Regions from separate parts of the Ruegeria sp. BC1 genome, predicted to be linked through region 1. Evidence: riboswitches for the same ligand, from Rfam matches in the RefSeq annotation. Region 1 holds a riboswitch; the other holds the start of a gene.

Region 1 (5,026 bases):
CCAAAAGCGTGGCGGCATCCGGCTTCAAATAATCGTTGGGCTAATAAGTCAGCTGCACGGGGGGACAGGTCCTGCATCAGTCTTGCTCCGAGTTTCGTGTTATGAAGCAGATTGCGGAGGACAGCCTCGGACGCAAGCAAGTTCACGCCAGTGTGACTATTTGACGGCGGATTCCGCCACGGCCTGAAACTTTGTGTCGAGTTCTATGGCAATATCGCGCAGCGGCTCACCGCCTTCGTATACGTATGGCGCAAAGACAAAGCTGGGCGTTTTGTAGGACAGAGTGGCGGTGCCGTCGTCATTTTCAGTGACATAAAATCGGATCGGGGCTTCGATCATGGCGCTTACCGACGTTTCCAGAACGCGCACGGCGTAATCGTTGTTGAAAGCGCCGATCACCAGATTGCCAGGGATGATGATTCCGCGCGCTGCAGCGGCCTTGGTCGGTCCGGCCTGAGTGACCACGATCAACCCGTTTTCCTTCACTGCAGTCTTGGTGTCGGCAACCAGGTCTTCATAACTTTTGGCTGTGGGGTAGACCGCCCATCCCGCCAAAGGTTCCTCGGCCCGAACGGGCAGGGCCAGAAGGCAAAGAAAACCCAATAGGATACGCATCGTGTTGCCTCGTTCGACGTGACTGCTCGGAAAATGCCAGAAATCGACGAAAGGCGCACGCACAATAACGTGTGCATTCAGGATTGCGCCGACAGGCAGAAAGCATCAGAAACGTGCGGACGACACGAACGAGGACGCACGTGGACCAGATACGTCTACTGATCTGCAATACTTGCGCTGGCACGCGCGATCCGGAGGCCGAGAGGCAGGCCGTCTGCGTTGCGCTCAGTCGCGCCGGGCTGGAGGATCGCGTCGAAGTCGAAGAGCACGCCTGTTTCAGCGGGTGCACCGAACCGACCGCGTTGGCGCTGCAATCTGCGGGTCGCGCGTCTTACGTATTTTCAGGGATAAACGTCATAGAGGATGCCGATGATATCGCCGCAACCTGCAAGGCTTATCTGGACAGCCCATCAGGCTGGATCGAAGACGCCCGACCTTGCGGGCGGCTTCGGATGTGTTTGCGTGCGCGTATTCCGGCGCTCTAATCGACCTGAACCGTCACCGCGGCGCTGACCGGCACATTGTCGACCATCAGCGGGCTGTGGCTGTTGGCATTCAACGAGACCGAGACCTCAACCTCGCCTTTGGGCAGATCGGGGATATGGATCCAGTTGCCATAAAGGCGCGCCAGTTTCTCGCCGTTGATATAGACATGGGCGTGGCCTTCGCCGTCTTTGTCGGTTGCAGACGCGTTTTCCGGTGCGAATCGGAAGTTCTGCGGCATGACATGCAGGTTCCAACCGGCCATCGGGTCCTGCTTCAATGCGATCTCCAGACCGGGCGCGTTGGGGCCAGCGGGCAGGTTTACAGCAGTAGAGTGATCATGCGCCATGGCTTCGGCAGCCGAGCCGCCGTGATGGGCCGGATCGCCATGGTCGTGGCCGTTAAAGGTGACGCCATTGGCTGCGGCCAGAACAAAACCAGCCCCGCCGCCAAAAACCAGGCCGATTGCAAAAAGGGCAAGTGAGCGTGCCATTTTCTTTCCTTGTAGACAAAAAGAAACGCGCCGGGCAGGGCCCGGCGCGCGTGTGTTCCTGGATCAGGCCGTCGCTTCGGCGCGTTTGCCTTCGCCTTGCCAGAAGTACCCGGCGAAGGCACCTACCAGAACCCAGGCAACCAGACCGATACCGAAGGCGCGGGCTGCGAACAGAGCGCCAATCTCGGTCGGAACGGGGCCGGTGAAGACATCGGGCTCAGGTGCTCCGATTAGATGGGGTGCCAGCAGCAGTGCTGCAGCGATCACATAGCTGATCAGGTTGCCACCAAAGGCAATCAGCCACAGCGCAACAAGGGCGGCGGCCACAGTTGCAAACCACCAGACCTGACGGGCATAGACGTCAGCAGCGGCGACACCGGGCACCTCAGGTGCCAGCGTGAAGCCGGGGGCCAGATGGAATGCGATGAAGCCTGCAAGCCCCCACAGAACGCCAGTGCGACCGTCAATCGTGTGGCCCTGACCTTCGGCGACGGACATCAGCGCAACCATCACCAGCGCATAGCCAGTATAGGTCAGCATGGTGAAGATGACACTCAGCGCGTCGCGGGTCAGCTCCGAGAACATGCCCGGCAGTTCAGGATGTGCCGAAACCGCCTCGGCCCCGAAATGAACCAGCTCACCGGATTCGTACAGTTCCGCGTGCAGCAAAACGGGTTGCACAAAGACCAACTGCAGCAAGGCGGCAATCAGCCCCGCTGCAGCACCAGCGAACAACGCGCTGGTCAATATACGACTGAACATGGTCTTAGTGGCAGGGGAAGCCGGTCGCGTGCCGCACGTCATGGGCTGCGTCGTGCAGCGCCGCGGCCTGAACGTGACCGGTCAGGGTGATGATGCCCAGACCCAGAACCACCGCGAACATGACCGGAAGGATACCAGCGTGCGAGGCGGATGCTGTTTTTGTTTGTGTTGCCATCTTAAATTCTCCTTTGCCGCCGCACCCGACGGCCGGTGTTTCAATTTACGCCTGGCAGGTCTCCTGGCTTGCGGGTCGGTGCCTCTGTTCGCCTTCCCCCTGAAGATCAGGAGTGGCTGGTTGAACAGGGCTCACCGCTTACAGTCGCGGGGGCGGCTGTGGACTTGATCACGCGGGCAATCGCACCACATTCCCTCTTAGCATCCGGATTTCTCCGGCAGGACCAGACACTTTCATTTAGCCTTTATGACGGCGGTGGCGCAATCGTCATTTGCGACGTTTTATGTCAGATCACACGCTTTTTCAGCAAATAGACATCCATGATCCAGCCATGATCGGCGCGCGCTGTGGCCCGGGTGGACAGAATCTCAGACGCCACATCCGCCAAAGGACCTTTGATCAGGATTTCCTCTTTCATGCCCACGTAAGCGCCCCACCAAATGTCATAGTCGTCCACATCGAGGGATTGGAATGAACATTCTCCGTCTAGCATTACCGCGACTTTCGAGGCGTTTGCAGGCCACCCTTCATCCCGAATGCGTCGTCCGGTGGTAACAACATAAGGTGCGCCGAGCTCGTTGATCGGGATCGCATGGGCCGCCGTCAGTGCTTGCAGAGCGGTGATGCCGGGAATCACCCGCGTGTTAGGCTGTGGGTTCAGCCGCGACGCAATTCTCAGAGAACTGTCATAAAGCGACGGGTCACCCCAGATCAGCAAAGCCACATGGCGCGCGTTCGGATGGGCCGAGATTGCCTCGTGCCAGCGCAGGGCAATGGCGTCGTGCCATTCGTCCACGCCGCGCAGGTATCCATCATCGGCACGACGCTTGGGGATGTCAAAATAGGCGATCTGAGGTTGTGTGTCTGTCACCTGTGCGATGATATCTTCGCGCAAACCTGCAAGGTCAGCCTTGTTCTCACCCTTCCGGGGGACCAGAATCAGGTCTGCAGATTGAATAGCCTTCGCGCCCTGAAATGTCACATGGTCTGGGTTACCAGTACCGATACCGATCAATGTCAGGTCAAACATCGTCGAACTCTGCCAGCGGGCCATACAAAATCAACGCCGGAGCCGTTCCGATTTCTGCCGCAAGTTTGTCCGACAGCACACCAATTGTCGCTCGGAAGAGATTCTGATCGGGGGTCGAGACCGACTCGGCCATCAGCGCAGGTGTCTCCAATGGTAGCCCGTGATCGTGCAGCGCATTGACCAGCAGGGGGAAGGTCCGCTTACCCATGAAGACTACGGTTGTCGCGTCCGGGTCGGCCAGAGCAGGCAGGTTCAAATCCTCGGGCAGCTTGCCGCTGACATCATGGCCGGTGACGAATTGCACCCGCCGCGCGGTCAGGCGCCGGGTCAGCGGGATGCCCGCCGCCGCCGCCGCTGCAACTGCCGAGGGGATGCCGGGGATGATCTCGTATTCAATACCGGCTTCACGCAAGGCCACCAGTTCTTCCTCAAGTCGCCCGAACAACCCACCATCGCCCGACTTCAGCCGTACCACGCGGGCACCGGTATTGGCGTAATCCACCAGCAGACGGCTCACGTGATCCTGTTTCGGCGACGGACGTCCGGCCCGCTTTCCAACGCCGACCAAATCGGCCTCCTCACGCGCGTGGCTCAGAATGGGTCCGCTGCTGAGGTCATCGAACAGCACCGCATCAGCCTTCTGCATCCGGTCCACGGCCTTGAGCGTCAGCAGCTCCGGATCACCCGGTCCGGACCCGATGAATGAAACAAACCCGCTCAAACCGAGGCCTCCGCGATCAAATGAAAGAATGTTCCGGTGACGTTGCCGCGTACCGAACCGGTCTGCGGCCCTTCGGCCCCTTCTGCGTCAAAGACTCGTGCCAAAGGTGCGTCGGGTTGTTCGACGATTGAGGAATAATGGAACTCGTGCCCCCGAAGTGCCGTTCCAGCGGCCAGCCCGGGCATCGGTTCCAGCAACTCAGCCCGACGATAGCCTAGGTTGAACTTGCGCTTTTCATAGGATGTCACGAGACCTAGCAATCCGGCCATCCTGTGCCGGTTGCCGTCCTTGTCGACCAGTCCTTCGCCCAAAGCCATGTAGCCACCACACTCGCCATGCACGGGCTTTGTCTCGGCATGCCGCCGCAGTCCGGTCAGAAACTGGTCTGCCGCGGCCAGTGTGCCCGCATGCAACTCGGGGTACCCGCCGGGCAGCCACACCAGATCGGCTTCCTCTGCCGGTGCCTCGTTGGCGAGCGGGGAAAACGGCACTACCTCGGCTCCGGCGGCGCGCCAACCTTCCAGCAAATGCGGGTAGGTAAAGGAAAAAGCCGCATCTCGGGCCAAGGCGATCCGTTGTGCCGGTGGGCGCGGCAGCGCGGCTGACGATGGCCCATTGGGCCCCGAGGAAGCCGCCCGCTTGATCGCCTCGAGATCCACATGTTCACGCAGAAACGCGGCATATCCGGCGATGGCGCATTCCAGATCGGGATGTTCCACTGCCTGAATCAGCCCCAGATGCCGCTCG
Region 2 (5,026 bases), on a different contig from region 1:
TTTTGCCGTTCGGAACAGCAACAGGAAAACAAACACGGACCCTATGGAAGTGGTGACTATCCCGACCGGCAACTCCTGCGGGGCCAACAGCAACCGGCTGAGGATGTCCGAGCCCGTCAACAATGCCGCGCCCACAATCGCAGCGGTCGGCAACAGCTGGCTGTGCAACGGCCCGGCAATACCGCGGGCAATATGGGGTACCATCAGGCCGACAAAGCCGATCACGCCAGCCACCGAAACAAACACCGCGGTCGCAAGAGCTGCCACAAAGAACATGCTGAACCGCAACCCCTGCACCGGCACACCCAATGTCGAGGCGGTCAGGTCTCCGGTCAGCAAGGCATCAAGCCACCGGCTGCGATAAAGCGAATAAGACAGGACCAGCAGCAACCCGACACAGACCAGCGGGAAGGTTTCCCAACGGGCCAGCCCCAGTCCCCCGAGCATCCAGAAGATAACGGAATGAGCGGCGCGGTTGTCGCCTGCGAAGATCAAGTAGTTGGTGATCGCTGAAAACAGAAACGAGACCGCAAGGCCCGCAAGGATCAGTTTCTCGGGCGCACTTGTGCGCAGCCCGTGCACCAGCGCCAGAACAATCCCGGATGCGACAAGCCCCCCGCAAAACGCAGCCAAAGGCAGGGTCCAGAAGCCCAAGACATCCCCGGTTACAGTGATGACGAATACAGCCCCGGCCGCAGCGCCCGATGACAAACCAAACAGAAACGGGTCGGCCAGATCGTTGCGGGTGGTGGTTTGCAGAACGACGCCAACAATCCCTAACCCGGCACCGATCACTGCCGCGAACAAAGCACGCGGTAGGCGCAGGTCAAACACGATCCGATGCAGCGGTGACATCTCTCCGCTCGACAACCCTGTGCCCAAGGCGATCGCCCTAATCGTTTCGGACAGGGGAATGGAAGTTGTGCCGTAGATCGTCGAAATCAGCAAAAGGGCGGTCAGAACGACCGCCCCCAGCAAAAGTGTCAGGCCAAGTCGGCCCATATCAGTTAATGCCCGGATGCATGGCCTGAACCATTTTCGCGATCGCCTCGATATTTGCCGGTCCCGGCGTCAACTCCTCGTAACGCAGGCCAATCCACCGTTCATTCTTGACGGCGTCGGTCTGGGACATCACCGGGTGTTCCTGCAGGAACTTGAACGTATCTTCTGCGCCATTACCGGTCTGATAGTCGAGCAACACCAGAAATTCCGGGTTTGCAGCAGCCACGGCCTCCCACGAGGTCCGGCCCCAGCTGGTGTCCATGTCATGCGTGACATTTTCGCCCCCTGCGGCGGCGATCATGGCGTCAGGGATCGCGAATTTGCCCGCGGTGAACGGCGCATCCGCCGGACCGTCCAAAAGGAATACGCGGGGTTTGGGCAGGTGGGTTGTCTGCGCCTCAATGGCGGCCAGTTCCTCTTTCCAGCCGGTCACCAGTTCCTCGGCCTTGTCCTCGACATGCATGACTTTGCCCAGTCGCAACACGTCGTCAAACAGCAGATCCATGCTGGCTTCGGGCCGGTTCTTGTCCAGATGCACGCAGCTTTCGGTCAGGATCATGGTCTTGATGCCGAAAGGTTCCAGCGTATCCGGGGTCACGTCGCCGCCCGGTTTCATGCCGTAATACCAGCCAGCAAAGAACAGGTCGGGCTCAACCGCGACCAGATTTTCGACCGTTGGGTATTTCGGTGCAAGCTCGGGGATATCGCCACGCAGCGTGTCAAACTCGGGGCTTGTCTTGTACCAGCCAGTGATGCCCGTCAGACCGACGATCTTGTCCTGCAGACCTAGTGCAAAGGCCATGTCGGTCATGTTCATGTCATGCACAACCAGACGCTCGGGCTGGGTTTCAAACACCAGCGGCTCGCCGCAATTGTCGACTGTAACCTCATGCGCGGACGCGCTGCCTGCCATGGCTGTGACCACCGCCACGGACCAGATGTGTTTCATTTTGAAATATTCCTCTTGTTAGGATGAAACGTTAGTTTTTCGGATATCCAGCGCTGGGATCACGCGGCCTTCGTGGTGAAAGCTCAAGTAATCGACGCCAAACGTGTCGCGTACCCGTTCGGATGTCAGCACCTCGTTCACCGGGCCGAAACCGGTCAGGCGGGCGGACTTCATCAGCGCAACATGGGTTGCGAATTCGGGGATCATCACCAGATCGTGGACAATCATCACAACGGTAATGCCAAGGTCGGCGACCAGTGACAGCATTCGCCCCTTAGCATCCGGGTCCAAGTGATTTGTGGGTTCGTCCAGAAACAGCAGCGACGGATTCTGCGCCAACGCCCGGGCGATATGCGCCCGCTGACGTTCCCCGCCAGACAACACCGTCATACGCTTATTCGCCAGCCCAGAGAGTGCCGTCAGATCCAGAATTCTATCCAGTTCGCGCGAGTGCTCTTGCATGGAGCGATCCGCCCTTATCGGAATCTGCCCAAGGGCAACATAATCCCGCAGCAGCAGCCTGCCATCCGGCAGCTCCTGCTGGCTCACTACTGCAATCGTCCGGGCCCGTTCCGCTGCCGACAGGTTCCGGAGGTTGCGGCCATTGACCAGTACGTCACCCAAAACCAGATCAGCAACCCCGCAGAGTAGATTCATCAAAGTGGTCTTGCCCGCCCCATTGGGCCCGGCAATCGCCAGAATCGAACCCTCATCCAAGTTAAAGGAAGCGCCTTGCAACAGGACGTCACCGTTCAGCGCATAATATTCGAGGTCACGCGCAACAAGAAACGCAGAGGTTGTCATCCCGACTCCTCCAATTGGATACAAGGCAACCGAGAAAGGGTCTTTGAAATCAGCGCGCGCGGTCGCTCGGTGGCATTGGTCCAGCCATCCGCGCTATTTTTATACTGATGAGCAAACTCGGCCAGAGCATCCACATCACGCGAGGTTTGAATGTCGCCGAACAAATACTGCGCTTTGCCGACGGCCTGAAATCCAACCGTCGTTGGCTGCGCGCAACCTGCCATGCAATCGACATTTCGGATCGCAAACTCGTCCGGCAGCCTCTGTGCTAGCGCGCGAGTCATCCATTCGGCGCAATTGCCTCCTTTGCAGGTCGTACAGACAAGTAGGAAGTGTTCAGATTTTTTTGGCATCATGCGTACCGTTTACTTTTGGGTAAAATAGATTGCAATGTTATAACATAACTTCATTAATTTTAACTACTTTCCAGAACGCCGCGCAGCTGCGGGCGTTACAACTGAGGATGAAGTGATCAGCTAGGCCCGACATTGTCCGCTCCGCTTGAAACCAAACGCGGACCGAGGGTGTCAGTCATGTTCACACGTGTCAGACGTGCCATCATTGCCTCCTTCCAGGACGCCCCGTCCTGGGTTGGTTTAACACATGATGGCAGGTCTCCTGACTTGCGGGTCGATGCTTGGCCATCCTTCCCGGTCCCTTGGACCAGTGGTTGTGTGGCGTCGCTCACCGCTTACAGTTGCGGGGGCAGTTACGGACTTGGCGCCAGGAGGCGAACCGCACCGTATTCCCTTTTCATCCCTTGGGCACACCTTCGGGAACCATCTGAAAATCGATGTGCCCCAGATCAATCCATCCGTCAACAAGGAATTGTAGCCGTTTTGCTGATCAGCGTCGCCTTACTGTGCGGGGCCAGACCAACCCAGATCGATAAGTTTATCGATGACTTCCAGGGCATGGCGGTCCTCTCGATGGATACTCTTCAGCATCCGATCTAATGGCGCATCCGGCCATGCGCGCTGCAACTCCTCAAGCTTTGCGCGAGCTTCGCGATCCCGACCCAGGGAAGAAAGCGCAGCGGTAACGTAGGCCAACGAAGGGGCGCTCAGAGGATCACCAAGTTGCTTTGCCTCTTCGAAGCGCTCAATTGTTTTTTTGTATTCGCCTAAATGGAAATGTGCCGCCCCGGATATGTTGCGATTGGCAAATCTCTGATTGCTTGAATCCAGCAGGGAAAATCGATCAGCGGTCTTGATGGCCTCTTCAAATTCCCCCGAAAACAATGCAACCGCCCCCAGGAAATCCAGAACCGCGCCGTCACTCGGATCAAGCTTTGCAGCACGTTGGCCCAGCATCATGGCGTTCTCGTAATCACCATTAGCGAAATACGCCCAGCTTTTCGCCGACTGACTCCAGGCCTGATCCGGGGCCAACCGAACGGCTTCGTTGGCAAAGTCCATTGCGGCCGACGCATAGTCGGATTTGGCGTCCGAAACGGGTGTGATAACTGCCAATGTAGCCAGAGCCTGTGCAGCGCCAGCATATCCGCCGTAATAGTCGGAATCCATCTCGATCACGCGTTCAAACACCGACAGCACAAGCAATTGCCGAGGGCGATCAAAGATCGGGAAAATCATCACCCGCGCCTGCTGGGCCAGATTGAACGCCTGCAACGCGGCCGGAGATTTTTCGTAAATCGCCGCGCGTTGCAACAATTCCGGGGTTTCCCCGTCCGGCACCGCAGAGAGAGGCTGTAGCACTTCTGGACTTTCGGGTATCAGGGCCGTTGTCACAATCGCTCCGGTAATCGCGCCGACCGCAAATGCCCCGATTGACACCCAGACACGTCCGGAACCGACAAACGGGAACCCACTCTCGCGAGCCGGGTGGACGGCCTCAAACCGGGGACGATAGCCGCCACTGTCCAGATGCAGGCGGATGGGATCATCCTTGCCAGCGCCCTCATAGTGCAGCTCCAAAAACTGCCGCAACCGGCGGGCGTCCACGCGCACCACATTCTCGGGGTCTGTGCCTTCTGACGTATCACGGTCATAAACATCCTGCGCAATCGTCTTGCCACGAATGTCCGCGCCCCGCCCGGCCAGCTCTTCATCAACGATATAGCTCAGGAACGCGCGCAGGCGGTCAGCGCCATCTAGATGCGCATCGTTCAGCAACCGGCCAAGTGCTTCGCGTTTCTCATCGTCCGTGGTTTGGTCAATGCGCTGGTTCATATTCCTATTTTTGCAACTAATCGCGCGTGAGTCACCCCGTAACTCATCGTGTGTCACTTACGTTCGTACCCGCTAAGGC

What was found. A riboswitch is a leader RNA that binds a small molecule or an ion and turns the genes downstream of it on or off. The one in region 1 is predicted to bind cobalamin.
Region 2: it holds a riboswitch for cobalamin, as region 1 does, so the genes downstream of both, ACR0IY_RS15330 (DUF1636 family protein) here and ACR0IY_RS05430 (CbtB domain-containing protein) in region 1, are expected to answer to the same signal.

Annotation. Positions count from the first base shown of each region.
Region 1 covers NZ_JBQFUT010000001.1:1,079,130-1,084,155, reverse strand. The annotation lists gene ACR0IY_RS05455 (thiamine pyrophosphate-binding protein) at 1-77, opposite strand, end outside; gene ACR0IY_RS05450 (DUF302 domain-containing protein) at 157-615, opposite strand; gene ACR0IY_RS05445 (DUF1636 family protein) at 756-1,100, shown strand; gene ACR0IY_RS05440 (hypothetical protein) at 1,097-1,591, opposite strand; gene ACR0IY_RS05435 (CbtA family protein) at 1,655-2,353, opposite strand; gene ACR0IY_RS05430 (CbtB domain-containing protein) at 2,358-2,528, opposite strand; cobalamin riboswitch at 2,565-2,771, opposite strand; gene cobF (precorrin-6A synthase (deacetylating)) at 2,815-3,558, opposite strand; gene cobA (uroporphyrinogen-III C-methyltransferase) at 3,551-4,279, opposite strand; gene ACR0IY_RS05415 (cobyrinic acid a,c-diamide synthase CobB) at 4,276-5,026, opposite strand, start outside.
Region 2 covers NZ_JBQFUT010000007.1:108,869-113,894, reverse strand. The annotation lists gene ACR0IY_RS15345 (FecCD family ABC transporter permease) at 1-1,002, opposite strand, end outside; gene ACR0IY_RS15340 (ABC transporter substrate-binding protein) at 1,004-1,951, opposite strand; gene ACR0IY_RS15335 (ABC transporter ATP-binding protein) at 1,970-2,755, opposite strand; gene ACR0IY_RS15330 (DUF1636 family protein) at 2,752-3,039, opposite strand; cobalamin riboswitch at 3,347-3,554, opposite strand; gene ACR0IY_RS15325 (tetratricopeptide repeat protein) at 3,613-4,947, opposite strand.